DNA from 2 places in the Streptomyces sp. AK02-01A genome. Region 2 is predicted to be linked to the other one. Evidence: predicted binding sites of a transcription regulator. Region 2 holds the regulator's gene; the other holds the start of a gene.
The links. The regulator HrcA, encoded in region 2, represses chaperone genes, less so after heat shock. The targets are predictions, from matches to a motif close to TTNGCACTCNGNNNNNCNGAGTGCNAA.

Region 1 (15,459 bases), on a different contig from region 2:
TGGGAGTGACCGCGGCCTCAGCCGCACTGGGCATGACGATGGCGCTGGCCGGTTGCGGCGGCACGGCAGGCAGCGCGGACGTCACCCTCAGACTCGTGGCGGCCGATTACGGCACCGGCGCGGCCAACAGCTCCGAGAAGTACTGGTCCGAGCTGGCCGAGGAGTTCGAGTCCAAGAACCCCGGTATCAAGATCGATGTCGATGTCCGCTCGTGGAAGACCGTCGACAGCGATGTGGCCGAGATGGTGCGGCGGAACAACGCGCCGGACATCGCGCAGATCGGCGCCTACGCCGACTACGCCAAGGACGGCAAGCTCTACAGCGCCGACGAAACGCTCTCCATACCGACGCAGGCGAACTTCCTCTCCCAGCTCTCCGACGCCGGCAAGGTCAACCGGATCCAGTACGGACTGCCGTTCATCGCCTCGTCCCGGCTGCTCTTCTACAACCAGAAGCTCTTCGACCAGGCCGGGCTCAGCGCCCCGAAGGACTGGGACGACATCAGGAGCGACGCCGAGGCCCTCAAGGCGACAGGCGTGCCGACGCCGTTCGCGCTGCCGCTGGGCTCCGAGGAGTCCCAGGCCGAGAGCATGATGTGGCTGCTGAGCGGCGGAGGCGGCTACACCGACACCGCCGACGGCTCGTACAGCATCGACTCGGCCGAGAACGTCGCGACCTTCCAGTGGCTCAAGAAGAATCTCGTCGAGGAGAAGCTCACCGGCCCGGTCGCTCCGGCGAAGCTGGACCGCGCCGATGCCTTCAAGTCGTTCACCGAAGGCCGGGTCGGCATGCTCAACGGCCATCCGACGCTGATGAAGGACGCCGAGAAGGCGGGCATCAAGGTCGGTACGGTGCCGCTGCCCGGCAGCGACGGCAAGCCCATGCCGACGATGGGCGTCGCCGACTGGATGATGGCCTTCAAGCAGAACAAGCACGGTGTGGAGATCGGCAAGTTCCTGGACTTCGTGTACGAGGACAAGAACGTCCTGGACTTCGTCGGCCAGTACGACCTGCTGCCCGTCACCTACAGCGCGGACGACGCGATGTCGGCGGACCCGAAGTACAAGGGCCTGGCCAAATTCCTGGCGGCGCTGCCCAATTCCGAGCTGTACCCGTACGGCAAGGACACCTGGGCGAGCGTCAGCGAGAGCATCAAGAGGAACATCGGCGAGGCCGTCGAACCCGGCGCCAGCCCCGCGAACGTCCTCGCGCAGATAGCCCGCGACGCGTCGTCGGCGGAGGCCGCCGAGTAGCGTGACGTCCCTATGACCGCGCACCCGCCCGAGCCCGGAGAACCGGCCGGGGCCGACGATGCCCGCGGTCCCGCGGAGCTGTCCGAGCGGGACCGCGCCGTCCTCGCCATGGAGCGGCGCGGCTGGCCGGGGCCGGGCGCCAAGGAGCGGGCGGTCAGGGAGCGGCTCGGTATCTCGCCGACCCGCTACTACCAGCTACTGGGCGCGCTGCTGGACGATCCGCGGGCGCTGGCGCACGATCCGGTGACGGTGAACCGGCTGCGCCGGATCAGGGACGAGCGCAGAAAGCGCCGCTGAGACCGCCGGCCGTGCGAGCCGTGTCCGGTGCGCGGCTGCCGCCTTCCGTGGTGGTGATCCGGGATCCGCGGATAGGGTCGAAGACATGGGCAGCACTCCGTATCCTCTGCCGGCTCCGGCCACTTCCGCCGGTGCCGACGGTCTGGCCGCGCTTCTCGCCCGGCCGGGCAAGGCCGTCGTCGCCCTCGACTTCGACGGCACCCTCGCCGAGATCGTCCCCGACCCCGAGCAGGCCCGCGCCCATCCGCGCGCCGCCGCGGCCCTGGCCGCACTGGCGCCGCGGGTCGCGTCCGTCGCGGTGATCACCGGCCGGCCGGCCGGGGTCGCGGTCCGGTACGGCGGCTTCGCCGGCGTGCCGGGCCTGGAGCATCTCGTCGTCCTCGGCCACTACGGCGCGGAGCGCTGGGACGCCGTCACCGGCACCGTCCACGCGCCCGCCGCGAACCCCGGTGTGGCGGCGGCCCGCGCCGAACTTCCCGGCTTCCTCGACCGGTTCGGCGCCTGGCGCGGTACCTGGATCGAGGAGAAGGGCCAGGCGGTCGCCGTCCACACCCGCCGCGCCTCCGACCCGGAGGCCGCCTTCGACGCGCTGCGCGGCCCGCTGGGCGAGCTGGCCGCCCGGCACGGCCTGATCGTCGAACCGGGCCGCATGGTCCTGGAACTGCGCCCGCCCGGAATGGACAAGGGCGTGGCGCTGGCGGAGTACGTACGCGAGACCGGCGCCGAGACGGTCCTCTACGCGGGCGACGACCTCGGAGACCTCCCGGCGTACGCGGCCGTCGAGTCGCTGCGCGAGGAAGGCCATCCGGGCCTGCTGGTGTGCAGCGGCACGGAAGTGCCCGAGCTCGCGGAGCGGGCCGACCTCCTGCTGCCGGGACCGGCGGCGGTGGTGGACTTCCTCGCGGCCGTGGCGCGAGCGGCGGCCGACGCCTGACCGCGTGCGGCGGTCGCGGCCGGCCGCGACCGCCGCACGGTCAGGCCCGCAGCGCGTCGAGCTGGTCCAGGAACCACCGCTGCGGCGGCAGCGCGGTCGCCGCGGCGGCCAGCCGCTTGGTGCGCTCCGCCCGCTCGTGCGGCTCCATGGTGAGCGCCTCGTGGAGGGCCGACGCCGTGGCCGTGATGTCGTACGGGTTCACCACCAGCGCGTCCTCGGACAACTCCTCGTACGCGCCCGCCTCCCGCGACAGCACCAGCACACAGCCGTGCTCCGAGACGACCGGGATTTCCTTGGCGACCAGATTCATGCCGTCGCGGATCGGATTGACCAGGGCCACGTCCGCCAGCCGGTAGGCGGCCAGCGAGCGGGCGAAGTCGTCCTTCACATGGAGGACGACCGGCAGCCAGCCGTCCGTGCCGAACTCGGCGTTGATCTCGTCGGCCAGCCGCCGCACCTCGGCGGTGTAGTCGCGGTAGACCGCCAGATCCTGCCGGGAGGGATAGGCGAAGGCGACATGGACGACGCGTTCGCGCCATTCCGGGCGGTCGGCCAGCAGCAGGCGGTAGGCGAGCAGGCCGCGGACGATGTTCTTGGACAGTTCCGTGCGGTCCACCCGGACGATGGTCTTCCGGTCGGCGCCGCCGATCTGTGCCCGGAGAGACTCCATGCGTTCGTCCACGTCCGGGCGGTGCGCGCGCTCGCGCAGGAAGTCCGCGTCCGCGCCCAGGCCGTGCACGCCGATCCTGGTGTTTCCCGTCCCGCCCAGCAGCGCCGCACAGCAGGCGGTGAAGGCGTCCGCCCACCGGCGGGTCAGGAAGGCCGCGCGGTCCGCGCCGAGGATGCCGCGCAGAAGCTGGCGCGCGATGTCGTCCGGCAGCAGCCGGAAGTAGTCGACCGGCGCCCACGGCGTGTGCGAGAAGTGCCCGATCCGCAGATCGGGCCGGAGCGCGCGCAGCATCCCGGGCACCAGCGCCAGGTGGTAGTCCTGCACCAGGACCGACGCGCCTTCGCCCGCCTCGTCGGCCAGCGCCTCGGCGAAGGCGCGGTTGTAGGTCTCGTACGAGGCCCACTGGGCGCGGAACTCCGGGCCGAAGACCGGCTCCAGCGGCGTCTGGTAGAGCAGATGGTGCACGAACCACAGAGTGGAGTTGGCGACGCCGTTGTACGCGTCCGCGTAGACCTCCGGCGCGATGTCCAGCATGCGGACGCGCTGTCCGCCCGTGTCGGCCGGATCCAGCCGGCCGCCCGTGCGGCGTACGGCCTCCCGGTCGCCGTCTCCGAGCGCCGCGCACACCCAGACCGCGTCCGTCTCGGGCCCGATGGCGGACAGGCCGGACACCAGCCCGCCGCCGCCCCTCTTCGGCTCCAGCGCGCCGTCGTCGCGCAGCGTGTACGACAGAGGGCCGCGGTTGGACGCGACGAGGACCTGGGCGGCTTGCTCGGTGACCATGTGCCGAACCTAGCCCGTCCCGGAAACGCTCAAACGTACGGACGGAACTCCATGCGGGTGACTCCTGGCCGCGGCCGGTGACGGCTCAGCCCCGGCGGCGGCCACGGGCCGCGGCCAGCGCGACCACTCCGGCGCCGGCCAGCGCGACCACCATCCCGCCGAGCAGCCACCACCGCTCGGCGACAGCGCCGGTCCCGGCCGGCCGCCCGGGGCCCGCCGCGCTCGCCCAGCCGGGATACAGCAGCGCCACCGCCACGGTCAGCGCCACGGTCAGCGCCACAACGAACCGATGCCTCACGCCCATGAGGCGCAATCTAGGCAGACACCATGACGGTCGGCGGTTACGCCGCACGTCCGGCCGGGTACTCCGAGATCTCCCGCACCGGCGGCCGCTCCTCCGTGTCCACGGCGTGTGTGCGCGGTACGAAGCCGTCCGCACCTCGCTCGAACTGCGTCAGCTCCGGCCGTACCAAGTGCGCCCGGGACAGCCGTAGCTGAGCCGTACGGTAGATCGCCGCGGCCATCCGTCCGAGAGCGCGGTCGTCCTGATGCCGGTGCACGCGCACTCCCACGTCGACCTGGGCCAGCGCGTCGAGGCCCACCGTGTGCAGCGCGTCCACGAGCAGTCCCAGCTCCACGCCGTATCCGACCGGGAAGGGCAGCCGCTCCAGCAGCGAGCGCCGCGCCGCGTACTCCCCGCCCAGCGGCTGGACGAAGCCGGCCAGCCGGGGCCAGTGCAGATTCAGCAGCGGCCGCGCCACCAGCTCCGTCACCCGTCCGCCCTGGCCGCCCGCCGGGCCTCCGGCCTCCGAGCCGAGCGGCCGGTCGTACATCGCCTTGACGAACTGCACGTCCTGATCGGTCAGCAGCGGACCCACCGTGCCGGACACGAAATCCGCCGAGAAGTTCCGCAGATCGGCGTCGACGAAGCACACGATGTCGCCGCTCGTCACGAGCAGCGAGCGCCACAGCACCTCGCCCTTGCCGGGCAGCGCGGGCAGCCGTGGCAGTATCGCGTCCCGGTGCACCACCCGCGCGCCGGCCTTCGCCGCGACCTCGGCCGTCCGGTCGGCGGAACCGGAATCGATCACCACCAGTTCATCGACGAGCGGCGCCTTCTCCATCAGCTCGCGACGGATCACGGAAACGATCTCGCCGACCGTCTCCTCCTCGTCGAGCGCCGGCAGCACCACGCTCACCGTGCTGCCGCACGTGGCCTTCGCCACCAGAAGCTGGTCGACCGTACGGTCGGCGACGGACCAGGAACGCCTGGTCAGCCAGCGTTCCACCTCTTCCAGCACGGTCGGTACTCCCTGAAAGTGATCCATCTCGCGGTGCGGACGACTATCTCAACCGTCCGGTCCTTCGGTTACAGTCTTGAACAACACGAATGGCCACCGCATGTCGGGGGTCGTTACGTGGAAAAACGCGCCGGACCCCGGGTCCGGTGCCATAGCGCTCATCCAGAGGGGCAGAGGGAACGGCCCGTTGAAGCCCCGGCAACCCTCCCGCCGACCGCGAGGTCACGGTGGGGAAGGTGCCAATTCCGTCTCGCGGCGAAACGCGTCGTGAGGAAGATGAGGAAAGGGCCTCGCCTCCATGTCTGCGCAGACCGTTCACCACACCGACGTCCTTCCCGGATCCGTCGATCTCGGCCCCGCCGCCGCCCTCTCGTGCCGCGAATGCGGAGAGCGTTTTGACCTCGGTCCCATTTTCGCCTGTGCGAGCTGTTTCGGGCCGCTCGAAGTGGCATACGACCTGCCGAGCGGCACCCCGGAAGAGCTGAAGAAGCGCATCGCGGACGGCCCGGACAACATCTGGCGCTACGCTCCGCTGCTGCCCGTCCCGGCCGACGTGGCCACCAAGCCGAACATCAACCCGGGCTTCACCAAGCTGGTCAAGGCCGACAATCTCGCCCGTGAGCTGGGCGTCACCGGCGGTCTGTACGTCAAGGACGACTCCGGCAATCCGACGCACTCCTTCAAGGACCGGGTCGTCGCCATCGCCGTCGAGGCCGCCCGCGCCTTCGGCTTCACCACGCTCTCCTGCTCCTCCACCGGCAATCTCGCGGGCGCGGTCGGCGCCGCCGCCGCGCGGGCCGGATTCCGCTCCTGTGTGTTCATCCCGCACGACCTGGAGCAGGGCAAGGTCGTCATGGCCGCCGTCTACGGCGGTGAACTGGTCGGCATCGAGGGCAACTACGACGATGTCAACCGCTTCTGTTCCGAGCTGATCGGCGACCCGCTGGGCGAGGGCTGGGGCTTCGTCAACGTCAACCTCCGCCCGTACTACGGCGAGGGCTCCAAGACGCTCGCGTACGAGATCTGTGAGCAGCTCGGCTGGCGGCTGCCCGACCAGATCGTCATCCCGATCGCTTCCGGATCCCAGCTCACGAAGATCGACAAGGGTCTTCAGGAGCTGATCAAACTGGGCCTGGTCGAGGACCGGCCGTACAAGATCTTCGGTGCCCAGGCCGAGGGCTGCTCGCCGGTCTCCACCGCCTTCAAGGCGGGCCATGACGTCGTACGGCCGCAGAAGCCGAACACCATCGCGAAGTCCCTGGCGATCGGGAACCCGGCCGACGGCCCGTACGTCCTGGACATCGCCCGCCGCACCGGAGGCGCCGTCGAGGACGTCGACGACGAGCAGATCGTCGACGCGATCAAGCTGCTGGCGCGCACCGAAGGGATCTTCGCGGAGACGGCCGGCGGTGTGACCGTGGGCGTGACCAGGAAGCTGATCGAGGCCGGTGTCCTCGACCCGGCCCTGACCACCGTGGTCCTCAACACCGGTGACGGCCTGAAGACACTGGACGCCGTGGCGCCGACGACCGGCCCGACGGCGACGATCCGCCCGAGCCTCGACGCGTTCCGCGACGCCGGCCTGGCCCGCTGAGCACCGCCCACCACTGAAGGAAGGCACCCCACCATGAGCGTCAAGGTCCGCATCCCCACCATTCTCCGCACCTACACCGGTGGTCAGGCCGAGGTCCTGGCGGAGGGCGCGACCCTCTCCGAGGTCATCCAGTCCCTGGAGAGCGGCCATCCCGGCATCGCCGCCCGCGTCCTGGACGACCAGGGCAAGCTGCGCCGCTTTGTGAACGTGTACGTGAACGACGACGACGTCCGCTTCGAGCAGGGCCTGGAGACCGCCACCCCGGAGGGCGCGGGCGTCTCGATCATCCCCGCCGTCGCCGGAGGCTGATTCCACCGGCTCATGCCCGCAGTGCCTCAGTGGCCCTCTCCGCGAGAAGCGGAGGGGGCCATTCTGAATGGTTGAGCGCGATACAGTGTGGGAAGGCCCCTCGTCCGCCTGTGTCCGGCGCATATGAGAACGCGACAACATGGGGTCAAAGTCCAGGTGACATTTGCGCTATACGTGCGCTTTGCCCGGCCCGACTTGCCCTGGAACGCAGCGAATTCATCGCTATGCCTGTTCGGCCATGCCCAGAATTCTCGTCCGATTGACCTGTTGCAGAGGGCAGTTGGGCAGATACATTCAGCCGCGGTCGACGCGTTCCGACGCGAAGTGTGGCCCCCGGTAAGGGCCAGTAATAGGGGAGTTAGGCATGGCTCAGGGCACCGTCAAGTGGTTCAACGCGGAGAAGGGGTACGGCTTCATCGCGGTCGACGGTGGTGCGGATGTTTTCGTCCACTACAGCGCGATCCAGATGGACGGGTACCGCACCCTTGAAGAAGGTCAGCGAGTGGAGTTCGAGATCTCGCAGGGCCAGAAGGGTCCGCAGGCGGACATGGTCAAGCTCGCCGTCTGATTCCGGCGCGATCGGCCACCGACGCACTCACGCCGAAGGGTCCGTGTCCCAGAGATGGGATGCGGGCCCCTCGTGCGTTCCCGGGCGTTCGTCCGGTGTTCCGCGTCCCGTGTCCCGGGTCCCGAGTCGTCCGTCCGAGGGGTCGTGTCGGCAGGACAAGCTTGCACTCGCAGGGGTCGAGTGCTAATCATTGGCATTAGCACTCTGCAAGTGAGAGTGACAGCTTGAGGACCGGGTCGGTGAGGCCCGAAGAGCCTGCGGGGCAAGGAACCGCACGGCTCTCAGGTCGTCCGTCGCGGGCGCCGGTACGGTCCGATCCACCCGCCCCCTGGGCCTGGCGGCCTGGGGAGACCCCCTGTCCGGGAGGACCACTTCACATGGCCAAGATCATCGCGTTCGACGAGGAGGCACGGCGCGGTCTCGAGCGCGGGATGAACCAGCTCGCCGACGCCGTCAAGGTCACCCTTGGCCCCAAGGGTCGCAACGTCGTCCTTGAGAAGAAGTGGGGCGCCCCCACGATCACCAACGATGGTGTTTCCATCGCCAAGGAGATCGAGCTTGAGGACCCGTACGAGAAGATCGGCGCCGAGCTGGTCAAGGAAGTCGCCAAGAAGACGGACGACGTCGCCGGCGACGGTACGACCACCGCGACCGTGCTCGCCCAGGCGCTCGTCCGCGAGGGCCTGCGCAACGTGGCCGCCGGCGCCAACCCGATGGCCCTCAAGCGTGGCATCGAGAAGGCCGTAGAGGCCGTCTCCGGCGCCCTGCTGGAGCAGGCCAAGGACGTGGAGACCAAGGAGCAGATCGCTTCGACCGCCTCCATCTCCGCCGCCGACACCCAGATCGGCGAGCTGATCGCCGAGGCCATGGACAAGGTCGGCAAGGAAGGCGTCATCACCGTCGAGGAGTCCCAGACCTTCGGCCTGGAGCTTGAGCTCACCGAGGGTATGCGCTTCGACAAGGGCTACATCTCGGCGTACTTCGCCACCGACATGGAGCGTATGGAGTCGTCCCTGGACGACCCGTACATCCTGATCGTCAACTCCAAGATCAGCAACGTGAAGGACCTCCTTCCGCTGCTGGAGAAGGTCATGCAGTCGGGCAAGCCCCTGCTGATCATCGCGGAGGACGTCGAGGGCGAGGCGCTGTCGACCCTGGTCGTCAACAAGATCCGTGGCACCTTCAAGTCCGTCGCCGTCAAGGCTCCGGGCTTCGGTGACCGCCGCAAGGCCATGCTCAACGACATCGCCATTCTCACCGGCGGCACGGTCATCTCCGAGGAGGTCGGTCTCAAGCTGGAGAACGCCGGCCTGGACCTGCTGGGCCGTGCCCGCAAGGTCGTCATCACCAAGGACGAGACGACCATCGTCGACGGTGCCGGTGACAGCGAGCAGGTCGCCGGGCGGGTCAACCAGATCCGCGCCGAGATCGAGAACAGCGACTCGGACTACGACCGTGAGAAGCTCCAGGAGCGCCTCGCGAAGCTGGCCGGCGGCGTGGCCGTCATCAAGGCCGGTGCCGCGACCGAGGTCGAGCTCAAGGAGCGCAAGCACCGCATCGAGGACGCGGTGCGCAACGCCAAGGCTGCCGTCGAGGAGGGCATCGTCGCCGGTGGTGGTGTGGCCCTGCTGCAGGCTTCCTCGGTCTTCGAGAAGCTGGAGCTCGAAGGCGACGAGGCCACCGGTGCCGCGATCGTCAAGCTCGCGCTGGAGGCCCCGCTCAAGCAGATCGCCGTCAACGGTGGTCTTGAGGGTGGCGTCGTTGTCGAGAAGGTCCGCAACCTGACGGTCGGTCACGGCCTGAACGCCGCGACCGGCGAGTACGTCGACATGATCGCCGAGGGCATCATCGACCCCGCGAAGGTGACGCGTTCCGCTCTGCAGAACGCGGCCTCCATCGCGGCGCTGTTCCTCACCACCGAGGCCGTCATCGCCGACAAGCCCGAGAAGGCCGGCGCGGCCGCTCCGGGCGGCGGCATGCCGGGCGGTGACATGGACTTCTGATCTGCCTCCGGCTGATCAACCGTCCTGACCGAGGGCGGCATCCCTGCGAAGGGGTGCCGCCCTCGGGCGTTTCTCGCTGAGTGGGACGCGACGGGGTGCGCAGCACGTCGCCGTGGAGTACGGGCCCGCCCCGTACGAGGGGTCGGAGAGGGACGCCCCGCCCGTGCGCCACGGGGGTGGCACTCGGACGGGGCGGGCGGAACCTTGCACAGTGCGTACCGTGGTTTGGTCCCTCATCCGTTGCTGAACTCGCCCAGCGGCCCCGCAACGGGTCTTGCGACCCGCTCGCGGCGCCCATGCCCCGGGAGGGGATGGTGCGGTCCGAAACGGGCGTCTGTGGCGCTGGTGAAAGCTAGGCTCCGGTCATGCCCGAGCCCTTCGTGAACGGCGACGTCCACCACCGCGCGTGCGGCATCTGTCCGTCGCGGTTCCATGCGGTTGGTGAGTTCGACGTGTTCGAGCGTCCGACCCCGGCATGCCCGTTCAACAAGGCTGACGGACACCGGTACTTGAGCGACGGGACACCGGTGTGTGTCCACCCCGAAAAGGTCGGGCTGCCCGCGAAGCGCTACAAGAGTGAAGGCGCTCCGCTGACGGTCGAGCTGCGACTACCGCCCGACCCTTCCGCGGTGGTGCCGTACTTGCATGACGTGCTGTACGGCGCGGCTCCGGTCCTCCTGGATGACCTGATCTCTCAGGCACAGCGGCAGATCCGGCAGCGCTTCCCGGAACTGGACCCGCTCACGGTGATGCGGCAGGCACTCAGCTAGCCGCTACGCGGGGACGGACTCGAACGTGATGCTGTGCGCGAGACCCATCCGGCGGAAGCCCGCCGCCTCGTACTTCCCTCGCAGGATGGCGAGCCGGCGAGCCACCTCCGCGTGCGTGATCCAGTACCGGGCGGGCGGCTCGCCCCACGCCGCGCGGTACGCCTGGTGCGTGTAGTCGTCCCGCGTCCAGTCGGTGTGCTCCTGGTCGGTCTGGTGGATGATCTGCGCGCCGACCCGAGCCGTGATCCGGGCGAGGATCTGCGGCTGAGCGATCATCGCGTGAGTCATCTCGTCCACGGGCACAGCGACGTGGGTCCAAGATCAGCAACGTGAAGGACCTCCTTCCGCTGCTGGAGAAGGTCATGCAGTCGGGCAAGCCCCTGCTGATCATCGCGGAGGACGTCGAGGGCGAGGCGCTGTCGACCCTGGTCGTCAACAAGATCCGTGGCACCTTCAAGTCCGTCGCCGTCAAGGCTCCGGGCTTCGGTGACCGCCGCAAGGCCATGCTCAACGACATCGTCATGCTCACCGGCGGCGACGGCGTGACGCTGCTGTTCATAGCTGTTCCGGACACCAAGTCCGTGAAGAACAGGGTGCACTTGGACCTCCAGCCGCAGGACCGCACGCGGCACGAGGAGGTCGACCGCCTTCTCGTGCTCGGCGCCACGCTGGTGGCCGACCACCGGCTGCCCGACGGCAAGGGCTGGGTGACGCTCGCGGACCCCAACACCTCTGACTACCAGTTCTGAGGATACCTGCACGTCAACGAACACCGAAGCCCCGCACGGCACTTGGCCGGACGGGGCGTCTTGCGTTCGGTCACTTACAGAACGACGACTTAACGGCGGTCACGATGTCGGCGGCCTGGTCGTCGGTGAGGCTCGGCACGGTGCCCCCCTCGAACCGGCTCTTGGCGTTGCGCTGGACGGTTGCCGCATCCTTGCCCCCCGTGATGTCCAGGCAGACGTTCCGGGCCCGATCAACTGCCCTGTCTTCCTCGGGCACCAGCCCCGGTTCCACGGCGTACAGAGCGAGTATCAGGGCTCCGGTCTGTGCGGCGTTGGGCGAGGGGATGCCCGTGGGCTTGGACGGCTCCGCGCTCGGTTTCTCGTCGGGCTTCGCAGGCGCCGAAGCGGACGGCTTGGGCTCGGCCGTTGCCTTGTCCGGCTCGTCCTCGAACAGTGACAGCACTCCGCCGAACGCGAGCACCGCAACCCCCGTGATGATCCACGTTTTCCGCTTCACGCGGTCCCTCCCCTGGTCGTGCAACAAGATCGTCAATGCCTATCACGTAAGCCCCGCATCACGTACACAACTCGGGCACACAGAAGCCCCGCCCGGTACTTGGCCGGACGGGGCTCTTAGCCAGTTGCGAGGGACTACGCGCCCCCGTCGCTCCTTCCTGCGGATGCCCCGAGGGCTGTTCGTGCGGGTCCTGGTCTCCGCCCGGTTCACCGTGGCCAAAGTACGGCTGTTGGGCGGGCAGGAACATTGACGGGTCGCGCTCTTCACAGCCGCTACAGGAACCGCCCTGTGGCATGGCGCTTGCCATTGCTCTGCTCCTTGAGGTCCAGAGCTGCCCGGCGTGCTCGGTGTGCTCGCCGAGTTCGTGAGGTTCGTACTGCCCATGGTGACGGCCTACCATCAGCTACAGGCCGAAGCCGCATCACAGGCGATGTCCGTGGCCATGATCGAGCAGTTACGAAAGGGCACCCCGTGAACACCGAAATCCCGCGTTGGTTCACGTCCTCCTACAGCAACAACGGCGGCCAGTGCATCGAGGTCGCCGCCAACCTCGTCGCTTCGCGCGGCGTCGTCCCCGTACGTGACTCCAAGAACCCGACCGGTCCGGTTCTGGCCTTTCCCGCCGGTTCGTTCGCTTTCTTCGTGGCGAGCGTCAAGGCCGGAGAGTTCGGCGCCGTCTGACAAGTCGACCAACCCGCACCGGATCGCAGCGGCCCCATCGTGCGATGCATGGTGGGGCTCCGCTGTGTCTGCACCACACCGGACGACGAAGGTCCTGCCACGCCCGAGCGATTGACAAAGAGAAGAAGCCCGGGAGGGCGGGAACCGTCACACGCGGTTTCCGCCCTCATCGCGCGAGGAGTCCTCGTCGCTCTTGGTCAAGTGGGAGCAGGCACGGCACAACGGTTGAACGTTCCCGTCCGTGCCCTCACCCGAGCGCGAGCGGTCGCACGTGGCCAACGGCCACCACGTCCGCGAGGACGAGCGAACCGCACCTCGCACAGTGCGCACCACCACGAGCGGACACCAGTGCACGGAGTCGAGCGGCCCCCGAGAACACCCGGACCGGGACCGTGCGGCGAGCACGCCGAGCATGGGCCGTCGCGCGCTGTTCGTGGACCTGGCGGTGACGGTCGCAACGGCTCCGATTGGTGGCGGGCTCGGGGCAGTCGCTACAGCGCATGTCCGCCTGCTGTCAGTGCGGTGTCTTATGTTGAGCGGATGACTACACCCGATAGCACCCCCGAACCTGCCCCCGGCTACCGCCGCTTCGCTGGTCACTGCACACTCTGCGGTCTTGGTCTCCAGTGGGAGGCGTACAGCCGAAGCCGTCTGGTGGACAGCGAGGGACTGACGTATTGCGAGCCGGCACAGGGGCCGCACATCGTGAACTGAGGGCTGTCCCGTGATCCCAGGCGGGCGCGCGACGACAGCTACGGCGCCTTGCCGCGTTGTCGGAACGCCCCTATACGCCCAGGATCGGGACGCCCCTCCGCTGTGCGATCCACCGCATCTGACGCCGCGTGCGCTGATCCACCAGGGATTACGGGACAGCCCTTGGGGCCTCTCGCTCGAACCGGGAACCTCTGCCGTCCGAGCCAGTGCCGACGCGCCATCGGAGGAGGCGCGTCGTGTCTGGGGCTGTTGTCTTCGTCGGTCACCGGGAGGACGGAGTGGGCGGTGAATCGGTGGGCAGGGTGAGTTCGGCCCAGACGATCTTTCCGCCGGGCGCGATACGGGTGCCCCACCGGCGGGACAGCTCCGCGATGAGGAAGAGACCACGGCCGTTCTCGTCGGTCGAGAGGGCGTGGCGCAGACGCGGTGAATTGCTGTCGCCGTCCGAGACCTCGCACGTCAGTGACTTGTGCCGGATCAGCCGGAGCCGGATGGCGCCGGAGCTGTAACGGATGGCGTTGGTGACCAGTTCGCTGACGATGAGCTCCACGGTCGTGCTGAGCTCCTCCAGTCCCCATGTGGAGAGCTGACGGACGGCCAGGGACCTGGCTTTGCCGACGACGGCCGGCTCCGTGGACAGTTCCCAGGAGACGTACTGGTCCGTACTCAGCGAGCGGGTGCGGGCCAGCAGCAGCGCGACATCGTCCTCGGCCGGCGCCTTCGCCACCACGGTGTCGACCACGTCCGAGCAGATTTCCTCCAGCGTGCCTTCGGCCCTGGTGAGAGCGGCCCGCAGACGGTTCAGCCCGACGTCTATGTCGGCCTCGCGCGTCTCGACGAGACCGTCGGTGTAGAGCGCGATCATGCTGCCCTCCGGCAGTTCCATCTCGACGGGCTGGAAGGACAGCAGTCCGACGCCGAGGCCGATCGGTGCGCCGGAGGGCACCTTGGGGAAGGTGACGTTGCCGTCCGGGTCGACGATCGCGGGCGGCGGGTGTCCGGCGCGTGCCATGGTGCAGCGCCGGGTGACCGGGTCGTAGACGGCGTATACGCAGGTGCCGCCCATGACCGGCGCGGCGTAGCCCTTGGGCCCGGCGTCCTCGTCCGTCAGCCGGGCGACGAGGTCGTCGAGGCGGGCGAGCACCTCCTCGGGCGGCAGGTCCATGTCCGCGAGGGTGTGTACGGCGGTGCGGAGCCGGCCCATCGTCGCCGCGGCGTTGATGCCGTGTCCGACGACATCGCCGACCACCAGCGCGACCCGCGCGCCGGACAGCGGGATCACATCGAACCAGTCGCCGCCGACTCCGTCGTGCACATCGGCCGGGAGATAGCGCCAGGCCACGTCGACGGCGCTGCCGCCCGACGGGTTACGGGGAAGCAGATAGCGCTGGAGCGCCAGAGCCGTCGTCCGCTCACGTGTGTAACGGCGCGCGTTGTCCAGGCTCAGCGCGGCCCGGATGACGATTTCCTCGGCGAGCAGCCGATCGTCCCGGGAGAAGGACGCGGGCGTGTCCGTACGGATGAACACCACGATGCCCAGGATCACGCCGCGCGCCTTGAGCGGAAGGATCATCAGCGAGTGCATGCCGTTCTCGTGGATGGTCCTGGCCCGGCCCGGGTCCTGGTCGAGCCAGGTGCCGGGAGAGTAGTCCAGAACGGGCTCGAAGTGCGTTTTTCCCGAGTTCAGGACGGCGGTGAAGGGAGATGACGGCGGCACGAACACCGGATCTCCGCGACGCCACATGGACTCGGGAATCCCGGCGTGGATGGAGGTCACTCCGGCACGGCGGAACACCGGGACGCTGTTGTCCGTGGCCTCCAGACGTACCAGGGGCTCCTCGCCGAGCGGGACCGACTCGGCCAGGTCGACCGTGACATAGTCCGCGAGCAGCGGTACGGCGACATCCGCCAGTTCTTGCGCGGTGCTCATGACATCCAGAGTGGTGCCGATGCGGGTGCCCGCCTCACTGAGGACGGTGAGGCGCTGACGCGCCGCACTGGTGGTGATGTCCACGACCATCGAGCACACGCCGAGCGGGCTGCCGCCGGGTCCGTCGAGGCGGAAGAAGGAGGACGAGAACACGCGCTCGTCCTTCCCGTCCTCGGCGGCCCAGCGGTATTCGTGGTCGATCACCGGTTTGCCGTCCTTGAGGACCTGGAGCATCGAGGCTTCGACCGAGTCAGTGTCGAATCCCGGCAGTGACTCCGCCACCCGCAGGCCCAGCCGCTGGTGGCGGAGCGGGCCGACCCGGCGCTCGTCCGTGCTGTTCAGCCAGATGCAGCGGAGATCGGCGTCCCAGACGGCCATGCCGATCGGTGAGTGATCGAGGAGTGATT
Region 2 (15,459 bases):
CGAAGACAGGAGCGGTCACGAGTCGTTGCCCTGGATCAGCGACGACCTGGTGGCTTCGAGCTCGGCGGCGAGCAGCTCGACGAGCTGGCCGGCCGGCAGCTCACGGGCCATGCGGTGGCCCTGTCCCGCCCACAGCGCCATGCCCTGGGCGTCGCCCACCTTCGCCGCGGCCTTGCGCAGCCCGGCGGTGAGGTGATGGACCTCGGGATAGGCGGACGGAGCGTACGGACCGTGTTCGCGCATGAAGCGGTTGACGAGCCCGCGCGCGGGCCGTCCGGAGAAGGCCCGGGTCAGCTCGGTCCTGACGAACAGCGGATTGGTCATGGCCTGCTTGTGGACCACGTTGGCACCGGACTCCGGGCACACCAGGAACGCCGTCCCGAGCTGCGCCGCGTCCGCGCCCGCCGCGAGGACCGCGGCGATCTGGCCGCCGCGCATCAGGCCGCCGGCCGCGATGACCGGGAGCTGTACGGTCTCCCGCACCTGGGACACCAGCGAGAGCAGTCCTATGCCCGCGCCGTCGGTGGCCGGATCGTCGCGGTGGGTCCCTTGATGGCCGCCGGCCTCGATGCCCTGGACGGAGACGGCGTCGGCGCCCGACCACTGCGCGGTCTGCGCCTCTTCGGGAGTCGTCACCGTGACCACGGTGAAGGTCCCGGCCCGTGCGAAGGCGTCGAGGATCTCGCGGGTCGGGCAGCCGAAGGTGAACGAGACGACGGGCACGGGGTCGTCGAGCAGGATCGCCAGCTTGGCCTCGTAGCCGTCGTCCGAGCCGGCCTGAGGGTCGCCGAGCGGAGTCTCGTACCAGGTCGTCTCGCCGGCGAGCTGGTTCCGGTAGACCTCCACGGCCGCCTGGTCCGCGTACTGGCTCTGCGGCATGAAGAGATTGATGCCGAAGGGCTGGCCGGTGAGACCGCGAAGCTGTTTGACCTCTTCGTACATGCCGTCCGCGGTTTTGTATCCGGCGGCGAGGAAGCCGAGACCGCCGGCCTCGGAGACGGCCGCGGCGAGCTGTGGGCAGGAAGCGCCGCCCGCCATGGGGGCCTGCACGATCGGATACCGGCAGAGATCGGTCAGTGCGGAGGACATGGAGGCATCGTGCCATGCCCCTCGCGGCGGCCACGAATCGGCTCAGGGCCCGGCCCGCGCCACAGGAGCGGCGCGAGAACAAGCCAACCGGCGGAACACGCCGAAGGCCCGGGGTCAGTCCCCGGGCCTCCGTCGCGCCTGTGCCTACCGTCCGTTGAAGGCGTCCTTCAACCGCGAGAACAGCCCCTGCTGTCCCGGCTGGAACTGGCCGGTGGGCCGTTCCTCGCCGCGCAGCTTCGCCAGCTCCCGCAGCAGCCGCTCCTGCTCCGGGTCCAGCTTCGACGGGGTCGTCACCTCGACATGCACGATCAGGTCGCCACGGCCGCCGCCGCGCAGATGCGTGATGCCGCGTCCGTGCAGCGGGATCGACTGGCCGGACTGCGTGCCCGGCCGTACGTCGATCTCCTCGACGCCGTCCAGCGTCTCCAGCGGACACTTCGTGCCCAGCGACGCCGCCGTCATGGGAATGGTCACCGTGCAGTGCAGATCGTCGCCGCGCCGCTGGAACACCGCGTGCGGCAGCTCGTGGATCTCGACATAGAGATCACCGGCGGGACCGCCGCCGGGCCCGACCTCGCCCTCGCCGGCGAGCTGGATGCGCGTGCCGTTGTCGACACCGGCCGGGATCTTGACCGTGAGCGTACGGCGGGACCGGATGCGCCCGTCGCCCGCGCACTCCGGGCACGGCGTCGGCACCACGGTGCCGAAGCCCTGGCACTGCGGGCACGGCCGGGAGGTCATGACCTGGCCCAGGAAGGACCTGGTGACCTGCGACACCTCACCGCGGCCGCGGCACATGTCACAGGTCTGCGCCGAGGTGCCCGGGGCCGCGCCCTCGCCCGAACACGTCGTACAGACGACGGCCGTGTCGACCTGGATGTCCTTGGTCGTGCCGAAGGCCGACTCGTTGAGGTCGATCTCCAGCCGGATCATGGCGTCCTGCCCGCGCCGCGTCCGCGACCGCGGGCCGCGCTGCGACGCCGTACCGAAGAACGCGTCCATGATGTCCGAGAAGTTGCCGAAGCCACCGGCTCCGAAACCGCCCGCGCCACCGCCGCCGCTCGCCGAGAGCGGATCCCCGCCGAGGTCGTAGACCTGCTTCTTCTGCGGGTCCGACAACACCTCGTAGGCGGCGTTGATCTCCTTGAAGCGCTCCTGCGTCTTGGGATCGGGATTGACATCCGGGTGCAGCTCACGGGCGAGCCGCCGGAATGCCTTCTTGATCTCGTCCTGAGATGCGTCGCGGCGCACGCCGAGTACGGCGTAGTAGTCCGTGGCCACTTACGACTCCGCCAGGATCTGTCCGACGTAACGTGCCACTGCGCGTACCGCTCCCATCGTTCCGGGGTAGTCCATGCGGGTCGGTCCGACCACGCCGAGTTTGGCGACTGCCTCGTCGCCCGAACCGTAGCCGACCGCGACGACGGACGTGGAGTTGAGGCCCTCATGGGCGTTCTCGTGCCCGATTCGTACGGTCATGCCCGGGTGCTCCGCCTCGCCCAGCAGCTTGAGAAGCACCACATGCTCCTCCAGCGCTTCCAGCACCGGCCGGATGGACAGCGGAAAATCGTGTCCGAAGCGGGTGAGATTGGCGGTGCCGCCGATCACCAGCCGCTCCTCGGTCTCCTCGACCAGGGTTTCGAGCAGCGTCGCGAGGACCGTGGACACCGTCCCGCGGTCCTCCTGCTCGAACGACTCGGGAAGATCCTGCACAAGCTGAGGGACGTCCGCGAAGCGCCGTCCGACGATCCGGCTGTTGAGCCGGGCCCGGAGATCCGCGAGCGAGGTCTCACCGAAGGGCGCGGGACAGTCGATCATGCGCTGCTCGACCCGGCCGGTGTCCGTGATCAGCACCAGCATCAGCCGGGCCGGAGCGAGCGACAGCAACTCCACATGGCGCACCGTCGAGCGGGTCAGCGACGGATACTGGACGACGGCGACCTGCCGGGTGAGCTGCGCCAGCAGCCGTACCGTACGGCCCACGACATCGTCGAGGTCGACGGCCTTGTCGAGGAAGTTCTGGATGGCACGGCGCTCGGGCGAGGACATGGGCTTGACCCCCGCCAGCCGGTCCACGAAGAGCCGGTAACCCTTGTCGGTCGGGATGCGCCCGGCGCTGGTGTGCGGCTGGGCGATGAAACCCTCGTCCTCCAGCACCGCCATGTCGTTGCGGACGGTGGCCGGCGAGACACCGAGCTTGTGCCGCTCGGTCAGTGCCTTGGAGCCGACGGGCTCCTCCGTGCCGACATAGTCCTGGACGATGGCGCGCAGGACTTCGAGTCTGCGTTCGCTGAGCATCGCGCACACCTCCAGCTCGTCCGTCGGATGGGGCTTGGCACTCGGTCCACGGGAGTGCCAGTTCCCCCGCCTCAGTGTACGGCCGTTGGGTACACCCCTAGCAAGGGCGGCCACGCCATCTCGCGCTCACGTCGTCCGCTGCCGCTAGCGTCCTCGTATGAACGTGGCTTGGGAAGAGCGCGGCTGGGAAGGGCTGGCGGCGGCGGTCGGCAGACGCCGGCTGCCCGGCTGGGACGCGACGGTCGGCCTGGTGGCCGGTGACCACGCGGTCCTGTTGTACGACACGGGATCCACCGTGCGCGAGGGCGGTGAACTCCGCGACCAGACGAGCGCGCTGCTCGGCGGCCGGCGAGTGACGCATATCGCACTGAGCCATCCGCACTTCGACCATGTGCTGGGCACCGCGGCGTTCGCCGGCGCGGAGGTGTACGGCGCCGTCGGCGCGGCCGAGCTGCTGGCGCGGCAGGGCCCGGGGCTGTACGAGGACGCCGTACGTGAAGGAGTGGCGGCGCCGGAGGCCGCGGAGGCGGTGGAGCTGCTGGTACTGCCGCGGCACGCGGTGTCCGGCGAGGTGGCGCTGGATCTGGGCGGTCGCCGGGTGCTGCTGGCGAACGTCGGCCCCGGGCACACGGCTCATGACCTCGCCATGCTCGTGCCCGGCTCGCCGGATGTGGTCTTCTGCGGCGATCTGGTGGAGGAGTCGGGCGAACCGCAGGCCGGTCCCGACGCGATCACCGCCCGCTGGCCGGCCGCCCTGGACCGGCTGCTGGCGCTGGGCGGAGCGGACGCCGTCTATGTGCCGGGCCACGGGGCCGTGGTCGACGCGGCGTTCGTACGGGCGCAGCGTGACGCCCTCGCCGTACGTTTCGGCGCGTCTCCCCGGTAAGAGCTGTCCCGTGATCCCCGGCGGACGCAAGGGGACAGCTCTTGGCCGCCGGTGCGCCTATCGTCTGTCGAATGCGCAGCTACAACCCCGATCTGACGCCGCCGTGGAAACGCTCCACGCCCGCGCCCGAGGTCCCGGCGGAACCCGATCTGGTGGTCGAGGAGGTGTCGACGGGCTTCTGCGGCGCGGTGATCCGCTGTGAGAAGACCGCCGAGGGACCGACGGTCACACTGGAGGACCGCTTCGGCAAACACCGGGTCTTCCCGCTGGTGGAGCGCGGATTCCTGCTGGAGGGCCGCGTGGTGACCCTGGTCCGGCCGTCGGCGTCCGGACCGGCGCGGCCGGCCCGGACGGCTTCCGGCTCGGTCGCCGTGCCCGGCGCCCGCGCGCGCGTGGCCAGGGCGGGACGCATCTATGTCGAGGGCCGGCACGACGCGGAGCTGGTCGAGAAGGTGTGGGGCGACGATCTGCGCGTCGAGGGCGTGGTCGTGGAGTATCTGGAAGGCGTGGACGACCTCCGCTCCGTCGTCGCGGAGTTCGGCCCGGCGCCCGGTGCCCGGCTCGGCGTGCTGGTCGACCACTTGGTGCCCGGGTCCAAGGAGTCCGGGATCGCCGCTCAGGTGACGGGTCCGGACGTGCTGGTGGTGGGCCATCCGTACATCGATGTCTGGGAGGCGGTGAAGCCGTCCGCCGTGGCGATCCCGGCCTGGCCGTCCGTACCGCGCGGTGAGGACTGGAAGACGGGCGTCTGCCGGGCGCTGGGCTGGCCGGAGAACACCGGCGCGGCCTGGCAGCACATCCTGTCCCGCGTCCACTCGTACAGGGACCTGGAGCCCGCGCTGCTGGGATCGGTGGAACGGCTGATCGACTTTGTCACGGAGCCCGTGGCGTAGGGCCTGTCCGGCGCGACCGCACCGCGTCCGCGCCGGAAGTGCCTCAGTCCACCAGGTCCCTGACCACCGCGTCCGCCAGCAGCCGGCCGCGCAGCGTCAGCACCGCGCGTCCCGCCGCGAAGGGCTCCGGCTCCAGCAGTCCGTCCGTCACGGCCCGGCCCGCCGCCGCCAGCCCCGCCGGCGCCAGCAGCGACAGTTCGCAGCCGTCCGACAGCCGCAGCTCCAGCAGGACGCGTTCCACCCGGCGGTCCTCCGCGGTGAGGATCTCCCGGCCCGCGCCCGGTGAGCGGCCCTGGGCCAGCGCCGCCGCGTACGCGCCGGGATGTTTGACGTTCCACCAGCGCACACCGCCGACATGGCTGTGGGCTCCGGGACCCGCGCCCCACCAGTCCGCGCCGCGCCAGTACAGCTCGTTGTGCAGACAGCGGGCCGCCTCCGAGGTGGCCCAGTTGGACACCTCGTACCAGGAGTAGCCCGCCCGCGCGAGCACGGAGTCCGCGATCAGATAACGGTCCGCGTGCTCGTCGTCGTCCGTCATCGGCACCTCGCCGCGCCGGATGCGGCGGGCGAGCTGGGTGCCCTCCTCCACGATCAGCGCGTATGCCGAGACATGGTCCGGCCCCGCCCCGATCGCGGCGGCGAGTGACTCCCGCCAGTCGTCGTCGCTCTCTCCCGGCGTGCCGTAGATCAGATCGAGGTTCACATGCTCGAAGCCGGCCGCGCGGGCCTCCGCGACACACGCTTCGGGCCGGCCCGGAGTGTGCGTACGGTCCAGCACCTTCAGCACATGCTGCTTCGCGCTCTGCATCCCGAAGGAGATGCGGTTGAAGCCGCCCTCCCGCAGTGCCTCCAGATACGCCGGATCCACCGATTCCGGATTGGCCTCCGTGGTGATCTCCGCGTCGTCCGCGAGCCCGAACTCCGCACGGATCGTGCCCAGCATCCGTACCAGATCCCCGGCGGCCAGCAGCGTCGGCGTACCGCCGCCGACGAACACCGTACGGACCGGCCTCGGGTCGTCGCCCAGCACCTTCCTGGCCAGCCGGACCTCGTCGGCGAGCGTCTCGGCGTAGTTGTCGCGGGAGGCCAGCACGCCGCCGGAGCCGCGCAGCTCGGTCGCCGTGTACGTGTTGAAGTCGCAGTAACCGCAGCGGGTCGCGCAGTACGGAACGTGCAGATAGAAGCCGAGTGGCCGGTCCGTCGCGCCCTCCAGGGCGTGCCGGGGCAGCTCTCCGGTCTCGGGCATGGGGTCACCGTCGGGCAGTGCGGAAGGCATGCCCCCATTGTCCCGTACGCGGCAGGTGAGCCGTCCGCGTCACTCGGCCTGGAACACCAGCAGCGCCACATCGTCCTCCGGCGGTGTCTCGGCGAACTCGTGCACGGCCCGCCGTATCCGCTCCGCGACACCCTGCGCCGTCAGTCCCACACATCCCGCCAGGGCTCGTGCGAGCCCGTCGCCGTCGTCCAGCATCCGGGCGCCGGAGCGCCGCTCGGTGACTCCGTCGGTGACACAGAGCAGCGTGTCGCCGGGCTCCAGGTCGAAGGTGCTGCTCTCGTACGCCACCTTCTCGACGACTCCGAGCAGGAGCTGCGGGTCCGCGGCGGTCCGTACGGTCCCGTCGGGCCGCAGCAGCAGCGGCAGCGGATGACCGGCGCTCGCGAGGGTGCACCGTATCCGGCCTTCGGTGCCGGGCAGCGGCATCAGCTCGCCGTACAGCAGCGACAGGAAGCGGGACTGGCCGCCCTCGGACGGCGCGGTCGCGACGCCCGGCAGTGCCTGGCCGACGGCCGGCGCGACCAGCGGCGACGCCGATTCGGCCGCCTCCGTCGCGTCGTCGAGAAGCAGCCGGTTGAGACGGTCGAGTACGGCGCCGACGCGGTAGCCCTCGCGGGCGAGCAGCCGCAGCCAGGGACGGGCGAGGCCGGTGACGACGGCGGCTTCGGGACCGCTGCCCTGGACATCGCCGAGCATGAAGCACCAGCGGTCGCCGGGCGGGCACGGAAAGACGTCGTAGAAGTCGCCGCCCGCGAGACCGTGATCGCTCGGCTCGTACACCAGGGAGCTGGCGACACGCGGTATCCGGGCGACCTGGCTGGGCAGCAGTCCGCGCTGGAGGACCCGGCTGATGGTGGCCTGGCGGGCGTAGCGGCGGGCGGCGCCCACGGCCAGCGCCACCCGGCGGGCGAAGTCCTCGATGAGTGCGGTCACTTCGTCGGGCACACCGGTCTGTCCCGGCCGGCCCAGCATCAGCGTGCCGAGGCTGCGTCCGTTGGCGAGCAGCCGGCAGGCGAGAGCCACTCCGCCGGCACCGCCGCCCGGAGCCGGGTCACCCGGGTCGCGGACGCCGGGCCAGGGCACGCGGACCGGCCCGCCGCGCGGCGGGTCCGGCAGCCGCGGCGGCTCCTGCTCCAGGACCGCGCGCAGCGACTCGATCCGCGACTCGTCGGCGTGCCAGACACGCGCGAGCCGAGGTGCGGCGCCGGTCTGCGCGTTCTCGCCGTCCAGCCAGACCGCGCACCACTCGGCGAGCCGTGGCACCAGGAGCTGGCCCGCGAGTGCGGCGACCAGGTCCTCGTCGAGCTGCCCGGAGAGCAGTTCGGACGCCTCGGCGAGGAAGGACAGCGCGCCCCGGCCGGCCCATTCCGGATCGTCGCGCACGGTGCGCCGGGTGGCGGGAGCGAGTATCTCGGCGGCGCGCAGTCCTCGGCGCAGCGCCGGCTCCGCGCCCTGGCCCGCGCCCGCGTCCCGTCCTTCGAGCGGCAGCCGCGCCCAGACGGTCTTGAGCCCGGAGCGATAGGTGATGCCCCAGCGTTCGGCGAGCGCGGCGACGAGTTCGAGACCGCGGCCGTACTCGGGAGTGCCGGACGGCGCCTGTCCCCGCGCGTCGCTCTGGATGGCCCGCCCCGGATGGTGGTCGGACACCTCCAGGACGAGCGCGGCCGGCTCGTGGTCCTCCTCCGCCGGGCCTTCCTCCGGGTCCTCCAGGCGGCAGAGCAGCTCGACGGTGGTACCGGCGTGTACGACCGCGTTGGTGACGAGTTCGCTGACGATCACCACCGCGTCCTCCGCGAGCAGATCGGTGCTGTGCCTGCCCGGTGGACAGCCACCGTCGCCACGGCAGAAGGTGCAGGTGGCGAGGAGCCCGAGACTGGTCCAGTCCGCCAGCGCCGCGCGCGCGAAGCGGCGCGCGGCGGACGGGGCGAGCGGATTGCCGGGCAGGCTGGTACGTGACGTGGACCGCGTTTCCCTCCGTAACGGCACCTGCGATGCCGGACGGTGACGGGATTCACGCGGGATCGGAATGGGCCCCACTGCGGCTCCTGATCCAGTTGTGGCGATGTGCCGCTTACGATCCCGACAGAGTGACAGACGGCGGGCGCTCGCCGGGCGTGTTTGGAAAGGAGCGCCGTCCGCCCGGAATGCGGGGCGCGCGGTGTCCGGAAGAAGTGACGTATGTCCGTCGCGGACCGAGGCCGCCGCCGAGCACGGTGACCAGCCCGCGAGACACGGGGCCAAACCGCCGGAACGGCGTGCGAAATGGCTCCGAACAGAGGATTCTTGCCCCCTGGCCGAATCAGGGGCCGGACAAGGAGAGACCGGAATGAGCGGGAAGACAGCCACCATGGATCACGCGAGCATCCTTCTCGTCGATGACATGGAGGACAATCTCGTCGCGCTCGAATCGGTCCTGGCGTCTCTCGACGAGCCGCTGGTGAGGGCGCGTTCCGGCGAGGAGGCGATGCGGGCCCTGCTGCGGCAGCCGTTCGCGGTGGTCCTGCTGGATGTCCGTATGCCCGGCATGGACGGTTTCGAGACGGCTTCCCGGATCAAACGCCTCGACCGGGCCAAGGACACACCCATCATCTTCCTGAACGGCCCCGACTCCGACAGCGGTTACGCCTTCCGCGGATACGCGACGGGCGCGGCGGACTTTCTGACCAAGCCGTTCGATCCCTGGGTCCTGCGCGCCAAGGTCAGCGTCTTCCTCGATCTGCACCGGAAGAACCGCCAGTTGGAGCGGATGCTGGCGCGGGAGCAGGAGTGTCTGGGACAGATCGCCGACCGGCTCTCCTCGATCGAGGAGGAGTTACGGCGCGGCGGCCCGAACGAACTCGCCGTACTCGGCGGCCAGTTGGCGCGGATCGAGGACGCGCTGGACGAACTGCTCCGGGGCCGGGACAAATAGGCCGAGCCGGTACGGGACGGCGCCCCGGCCGCGCGCGGTCGTCCGCGCCGCCGTCCGGCTCAGGACTCCCGGGAGCCCTGGTACATCTCCTCGATCAGATACTTGTACTCACGCTCCACGACCGGCCTCTTGAGCTTGAGGCTCGGCGTCAGCTCACCGTGCTCGATGTCCAGATCGCGCGGCAGCAGCCGGAACCTCTTGATGGTCTGCCAGCGCTGGAGGCCCGCGTTGAGGCGCTTCACATAGCCGTCGATGAGCTGCTCGGCCGCCGCGGAGGCGACCACGTCGGCGTACGGCTTGCCCGCCATGCCGTTCTCCGCCGCCCAGCCGAGGATCGTCGGCTCGTCGAGCGCGATCAGCGCCGTACAGAAATTCCGGTCCGCGCCGTGCACCAGGATGTTGGAGACGAACGGGCACACCGCCTTGAACTGTCCCTCGACCTCGGCCGGCGCGATGTACTTGCCGCCGGACGTCTTGATCAGGTCCTTCTTGCGGTCGGTGATCCGCAGATAACCGTCGACGGACAGCTCGCCGATGTCTCCGGTGTGGAACCAGCCGTCGGGCTCCAGGACTTCCGCGGTCTTCTCGGGCAGTCCGTGGTAGCCCGACATGATCCCGGGGCTGCGCAGCAGGATCTCGCCGTCGTCGGCGATGCGCACCTCGGTACCGGGCAGCGGCTTGCCGACCGTGCCCGTGCGGTACGCCTCACCGGGGTTGACGAAGCTCGCGGCGCTGGACTCCGTCAGGCCGTAGCCCTCCAGGACATGGATCCCGGCGCCGGAGAAGAAGTAGCCGATGTCGGGCGCGAGCGCGGCGGACCCGGAGACCGCGGCGCGCAGCCGGCCGCCGAAGGCCTCCCGCAGCTTGGCGAAGACCAGCACATCGGCGGCCTTGTGCCGGGCTCCGAGTGCGAACGGCACGGACGCGTTGCCCGTACGGCGGAAGTTGTCCTGCGAGACCTTGGCGTATTCGCGGGCGACCTCGGCCGCCCACTGGAAGATCTTGTACTTGGCCGGGCCGCCGGCCCGCGCCTTGGCGGCGACGCCGTTGTAGACCTTCTCGAAGATCCGCGGCACGGCGGCCATATAGGTCGGCCGGACCACCGGAAGATTCTCGATGATCTTGTCCACACGGCCGTCGACCGCGGTGACATGTCCGACCTCGATCTGTCCGGAGGTCAGCACCTTGCCGAAGACATGGGCGAGCGGCAGCCACAGGTACTGCACATCCTCGCCGGTGACCAGCCCGGTCGCGGCGATGGCCTTGGCCATGTACGACCAACTGTCGTGCGGCAGCCGTACTCCCTTGGGCCGGCCGGTGGTCCCGGAGGTGTAGATCAGAGTGGCGAGCTGGTCGGCGGTGATGGCTCCGACCCGCTCCTTGACCGCCTCGGGATTCTCCGCCAGATAGGCCGTCCCGCGCGCCTCCAGATCGGCGAGCGAGAGCACCCAGCCGTCCGGATCGCCCTCGGCGGGCCGCGCGTCGTCGGCGTCGATCACCACGACATGAGCGAGGTTCGGCAGTTCGGCCCGGCACTCACGCGCCTTGGCGAGCTGGGCGGCGTCCTCCGCGAACAGCACCCGGCTCTCGGAGTCGGCGAGGATGTACGCGGACTCCTCCGTATTGGTCGACGGATAGACCGTGGTGGTCGCGGCGCCGGCGCACATCACACCGAGGTCGGCGAGGATCCATTCGACGCGGGTGGCGCAGGCGAGCGCGACCCGCTCCTCGGGCCGTACACCCAGCTCGATCAGCCCGCCGGCCACGGCGAACACTCGCTCGGCGGCCTGTCCCCAGCTCAGTGAGCGCCACTCGTCCGGGCCCTGGCCCGAGGCCGGCGGTACGGGATAGCGGTAGGCCTCCGCGTCCGGCGTGGCCGCCACGCGCTCAATGAAGAGGGCCGCGACGGACGGCGGCCGGTTCTCGATCAAGTTCTGTGTGTCGCTCACGACATCCTCCGGGCCCGCGGCAGCGCTGCGTGACTGACTGGTTGTGTGACTGGCGAGTAACTAACTGGCGAGTAACTACCGAGCAGTGATCAGACTAGAGGCCACCCGGCCGGCGCGTAAGAGGCAGCGACGCGCCGCTTCAAAACGAATTCGCCCCATCAACCACGGACGGGCCTCCACGCCACAGCGTGGGGCCCGTCCGGTGCGGCGACCCGCTTCGTCGCCCTTTTCCGTCTGCTTCCCGCCTCTTCGTCCCGCGCTGCTTCTTGTGCGTCCCGTGCTACTTCTTTGTCTTGCCGCCGCCGGATTCGTCGCTGGAGAGCACCGCGATGAATGCCTCCTGAGGGACCTCGACGCTGCCGACCATCTTCATCCGCTTCTTGCCCTCCTTCTGCTTCTCCAGCAGCTTCCGCTTCCGGGAGATGTCACCGCCGTAGCACTTGGCGAGAACGTCCTTGCGGATGGCGCGGATCGTCTCGCGGGCGATGACCCGGGAGCCGATGGCGGCCTGGATGGGCACCTCGAAGGCCTGGCGCGGAATCAGCTCGCGCAGCTTGGCGACGAGCCGCACGCCGTACGCGTACGCCTGGTCCCGGTGCGTGATGGCGGAGAAGGCGTCGACCTTGTCGCCGTGCAGCAGGATGTCGACCTTGACGAGCTGGGCGGTCTGCTCACCCGTGGGCTCGTAGTCGAGCGAGGCGTATCCACGGGTCTTGGACTTGAGCTGGTCGAAGAAGTCGAAGACGATCTCGGCGAGCGGCAGCGTGTAGCGGATCTCGACCCGGTCCTCGGAGAGGTAGTCCATGCCGAGCAGCGTGCCGCGCCGGGTCTGGCACAGCTCCATGATCGAGCCGATGAACTCGCTCGGCGCGAGGATCGTGGCCCGTACGACCGGCTCGTACACCGCGTCGATCTTGCCTTCGGGAAATTCGCTCGGGTTGGTGACGGTGTGCTCTTTGCCGTCCTCCATGATCACGCGGTAGACCACATTGGGCGCGGTCGCGATCAGGTCGAGGCCGAACTCGCGCTCCAGCCGCTCCCGGATCACGTCCAGGTGCAGCAGGCCGAGGAAGCCGACGCGGAAACCGAAGCCGAGGGCCGCGGAGGTCTCCGGTTCGTAGACCAGGGCCGCGTCATTGAGCTGGAGCTTGTCGAGAGCGTCACGCAGCTCGGGATAGTCCGAGCCGTCCAGCGGATAGAGGCCGGAGAACACCATCGGCTTGGGATCCTTGTAGCCGCCGAGCGCCTCGGTCGCGCCCTTGGTGAGCGTGGTGATCGTGTCACCGACCTTGGACTGGCGGACGTCCTTCACACCCGTGATCAGATAGCCGACCTCGCCGACGCCCAGACCGTCCGCCGGGAGCATCTCCGGAGAGTTCGTGCCGATCTCCAGCAGCTCGTGCGTGGCGCCGGTGGACATCATCCGGATGCGCTCACGCTTGTTGAGCTGACCGTCGATGACTCGTACATACGTGACGACACCACGGTAGGAGTCATAGACGGAGTCGAAGATCATCGCGCGGGCGGGAGCGTCCTCGACGCCCACCGGCGACGGAACGTCCGCGACCACCCGGTCGAGCAGTACGTCCACACCGACGCCGGTCTTCGCCGAGACCTTGAGGACGTCCTCCGGCTGGCAGCCGATGAGGTTGGCCAGTTCCTCGGAGAACTTCTCCGGCTGGGCGGCCGGCAGGTCGATCTTGTTGAGGACCGGGACGATGGTGAGGTCGTTCTCCATCGCCAGATAGAGATTGGCGAGGGTCTGCGCCTCGATGCCCTGGGCGGCGTCGACCAGCAGGACGGTGCCCTCACAGGCCGCCAGCGAACGGGACACCTCATAGGTGAAGTCCACGTGGCCCGGCGTGTCGATCATATTGAGGATATGGGTCTTGCCCTGGCCCTCACCCGTGTTGGGCGCCCAGGGCAGCCGGACCGCCTGGGACTTGATCGTGATGCCACGCTCGCGCTCGATGTCCATCCGGTCGAGGTACTGAGCGCGCATCTGCCGCGAATCGACGACTCCGGTGAGCTGGAGCATCCGGTCGGCGAGCGTCGACTTGCCGTGGTCGATGTGCGCGATGATGCAGAAGTTGCGGAGCAGCGCCGGGTCCGTACGGCTCGGCTCGGGCACGTGGATAGGGGTCGCGGGCACGCAGGGTCCTGATTCTTGAGACGCGCGGCGTCTCGTCTCGGGTCGACTCGGATCGATACGTAGGCTCCATCGTCCCACGGGTGCGGGACTGCGCCCGGTTTGGGACGGTCGGAAGGTCACTGGTAGCCTGAACAGCTGTGTCTCGTGCCGTCTCGGTACGGGACGGCTCAGTCAGAGATCATCGAACCTGAAAAGGCTCTTTCGTGGCGAACATCAAGTCCCAGATCAAGCGGAACAAGACGAACGAGAAGGCACGCCTGCGCAACAAGGCTGTCAAGTCGTCGCTCAAGACCGCGATCCGCAAGGCCCGTGAGGCCGCTGCCGCCGGTGACGTCGAGAAGGCCACCGTGGCCGCTCGTGAGGCGTCCCGCAAGCTCGACAAGGCTGCCTCGAAGGGTGTCATCCACAAGAACGCCGCCGCCAACAAGAAGTCGGCGCTGGCCGCCAAGGTTGCCACCCTCCAGGGCTGAGCGCTCTCTTGATTTGATCGCCGGACGGGACTCAGCGGGCCCTCTCTACCGCTCCTGACCGGCATCTCCGAACTCGCACGCGACTGCGTTCGCCACGCGGGTGCGAGTTCACCCGGGTTACGCCAAGGCCCCGGTGCCGTCCTTTCCCAGGACGCGCCGGGGCCTTCGGCTTTCCCGGGTACGGCGTGCGCGGGACGCGGTGTGAGCGGGACGCGGTGCGAGCGGGACGCGGTGCGAGCGGGACGCGGTGCGAGCGGGACGCGGTGCGAGCGGGACGCGGTGCGAGCGGGACGCGGTGCGAGCGGGACGCGGTGCGAGCGCGGGCCCGGGATGACGGGACGGCGCCGCTCAGTGGCCGGAGCGGGCCGCGCGCACGATGGCGACGACCGCCTTCTCCAGTGCGTACTCCGGGTCGTCGCCGCCGCCCTTGACACCCGCGTCGGCCTCGGCGACGGCCCGCAGCGCCGCCGCCACACCGTCCGGAGTCCAGCCGCGCATCTGCTGGCGCACCCGGTCAATCTTCCATGGCGGCATCCCCAGCTCCCGGGCGAGATCGGCGGGCCGGCCGCCACGGGCGGACGAGAGCTTCCCGATGGCGCGTACTCCCTGGGCCAGCGCGCTGGTGATCAGCACCGGGGCCACTCCGGTCGACAGCGACCAGCGCAGCGCTTCGAGGGCGTCGGCCGCCCGGCCCTCCACGGCCCGGTCGGCGACGGTGAAGCTGGATGCCTCGGCGCGGCCCGTGTAGTAGCGGGCGACGACGGCCTCGTCGATCGTGCCCTCGATGTCCGCGACGAGCTGCGACACGGCGCTCGCCAGCTCCCGGAGATCGCTGCCGATCGAGTCGACCAGGGCCTGGCATGCCTCCGGCGTGGCCGAGCGGCCGAGCGCGCGGAATTCGGAACGTACGAAGGTGAGCCGCTCGGCGGGCTTGGTCGTCTTCGGACAGGCGACCTCCCGGGCGCCCGCCTTGCGCGCGGCGTCCAGCAGGCCCTTGCCCTTGGCTCCGCCGGCATGCAGCAGGACGAGCGTGATCTCCTCGGCGGGAGCGTCGAGATACGCCTTGACGTCCTTGATCGTGTCGGCCGAGAGGTCGTGCGCGTTCCGTACGACGACGACCTTGCGCTCCGCGAAGAGCGAGGGGCTGGTCAGCTCGGCGAGGGTGCCGGGCTGAAGCTGGTCGGAGGTCAGGTCGCGCACGTCCGTGTCGGCGTCGGCGGCGCGGGCGGCCGCCACCACCTGCCGCACGGCGCGGTCGAGCAGCAGATCCTCCTGGCCCACGGCGAGCGTCAGCGGAGCGAGGAGATCGTCGGAGGAAGTCTTTCTGGTGGCCATCGCGGTCCAGCATCGCACGGGCCACCGACAGCCGAGGTCGGCGTCGGCAGGGGTTCGGCCGTCGACAGCGGCACCAGCACCTGGAGGCGAACGGAGCACGAAGCCGCGGTCGACGGCACCGCGCGCGCCGCCGGGTGACAGGACGCCGCCGGGTGACAGGACACCGAGATGTCCGACGGCGCCGCCGCGGCGCTCAGGGC

Region 1: a site for HrcA is predicted at 7,906-7,932, ahead of groL (chaperonin GroEL). Genes of this name have one in related genera too.

What each region holds. Positions count from the first base shown of each region.
Region 1 covers NZ_JARBAE010000030.1:48,065-63,523, forward strand. The annotation lists gene PV679_RS24700 (extracellular solute-binding protein) at 33-1,253, shown strand; gene PV679_RS24705 (DUF3263 domain-containing protein) at 1,266-1,550, shown strand; gene otsB (trehalose-phosphatase) at 1,636-2,484, shown strand; gene PV679_RS24715 (trehalose-6-phosphate synthase) at 2,525-3,937, opposite strand; gene PV679_RS24720 (hypothetical protein) at 4,023-4,241, opposite strand; gene PV679_RS24725 (glucosyl-3-phosphoglycerate synthase) at 4,279-5,238, opposite strand; SAM riboswitch class I at 5,394-5,521, shown strand; gene thrC (threonine synthase) at 5,537-6,832, shown strand; gene PV679_RS24735 (ubiquitin-like small modifier protein 1) at 6,866-7,141, shown strand; gene PV679_RS24740 (cold-shock protein) at 7,506-7,709, shown strand; gene groL (chaperonin GroEL) at 8,087-9,712, shown strand; gene PV679_RS24750 (hypothetical protein) at 10,078-10,482, shown strand; gene PV679_RS24755 (hypothetical protein) at 10,486-10,770, opposite strand; partial or broken gene PV679_RS36240 (VOC family protein) at 10,797-11,231, shown strand; gene PV679_RS24770 (DUF732 domain-containing protein) at 11,302-11,727, opposite strand; partial or broken gene PV679_RS24775 (transcriptional regulator) at 12,095-12,202, shown strand; gene PV679_RS24780 (DUF397 domain-containing protein) at 12,199-12,408, shown strand; gene PV679_RS24785 (SpoIIE family protein phosphatase) at 13,385-15,459, opposite strand, start outside.
Region 2 covers NZ_JARBAE010000001.1:438,901-454,359, reverse strand. The annotation lists gene PV679_RS01910 (16S rRNA (uracil(1498)-N(3))-methyltransferase) at 1-19, opposite strand, end outside; gene PV679_RS01905 (nitronate monooxygenase) at 16-1,089, opposite strand; gene dnaJ (molecular chaperone DnaJ) at 1,234-2,370, opposite strand; gene hrcA (heat-inducible transcriptional repressor HrcA) at 2,371-3,387, opposite strand; gene PV679_RS01890 (MBL fold metallo-hydrolase) at 3,545-4,273, shown strand; gene PV679_RS01885 (DUF3097 domain-containing protein) at 4,345-5,166, shown strand; gene hemW (radical SAM family heme chaperone HemW) at 5,210-6,442, opposite strand; gene PV679_RS01875 (ATP-binding SpoIIE family protein phosphatase) at 6,482-8,428, opposite strand; gene PV679_RS01870 (two-component system response regulator) at 8,769-9,353, shown strand; gene PV679_RS01865 (long-chain fatty acid--CoA ligase) at 9,413-11,302, opposite strand; gene lepA (translation elongation factor 4) at 11,583-13,454, opposite strand; gene rpsT (30S ribosomal protein S20) at 13,658-13,924, shown strand; gene holA (DNA polymerase III subunit delta) at 14,273-15,259, opposite strand; gene PV679_RS01845 (hypothetical protein) at 15,453-15,459, opposite strand, start outside.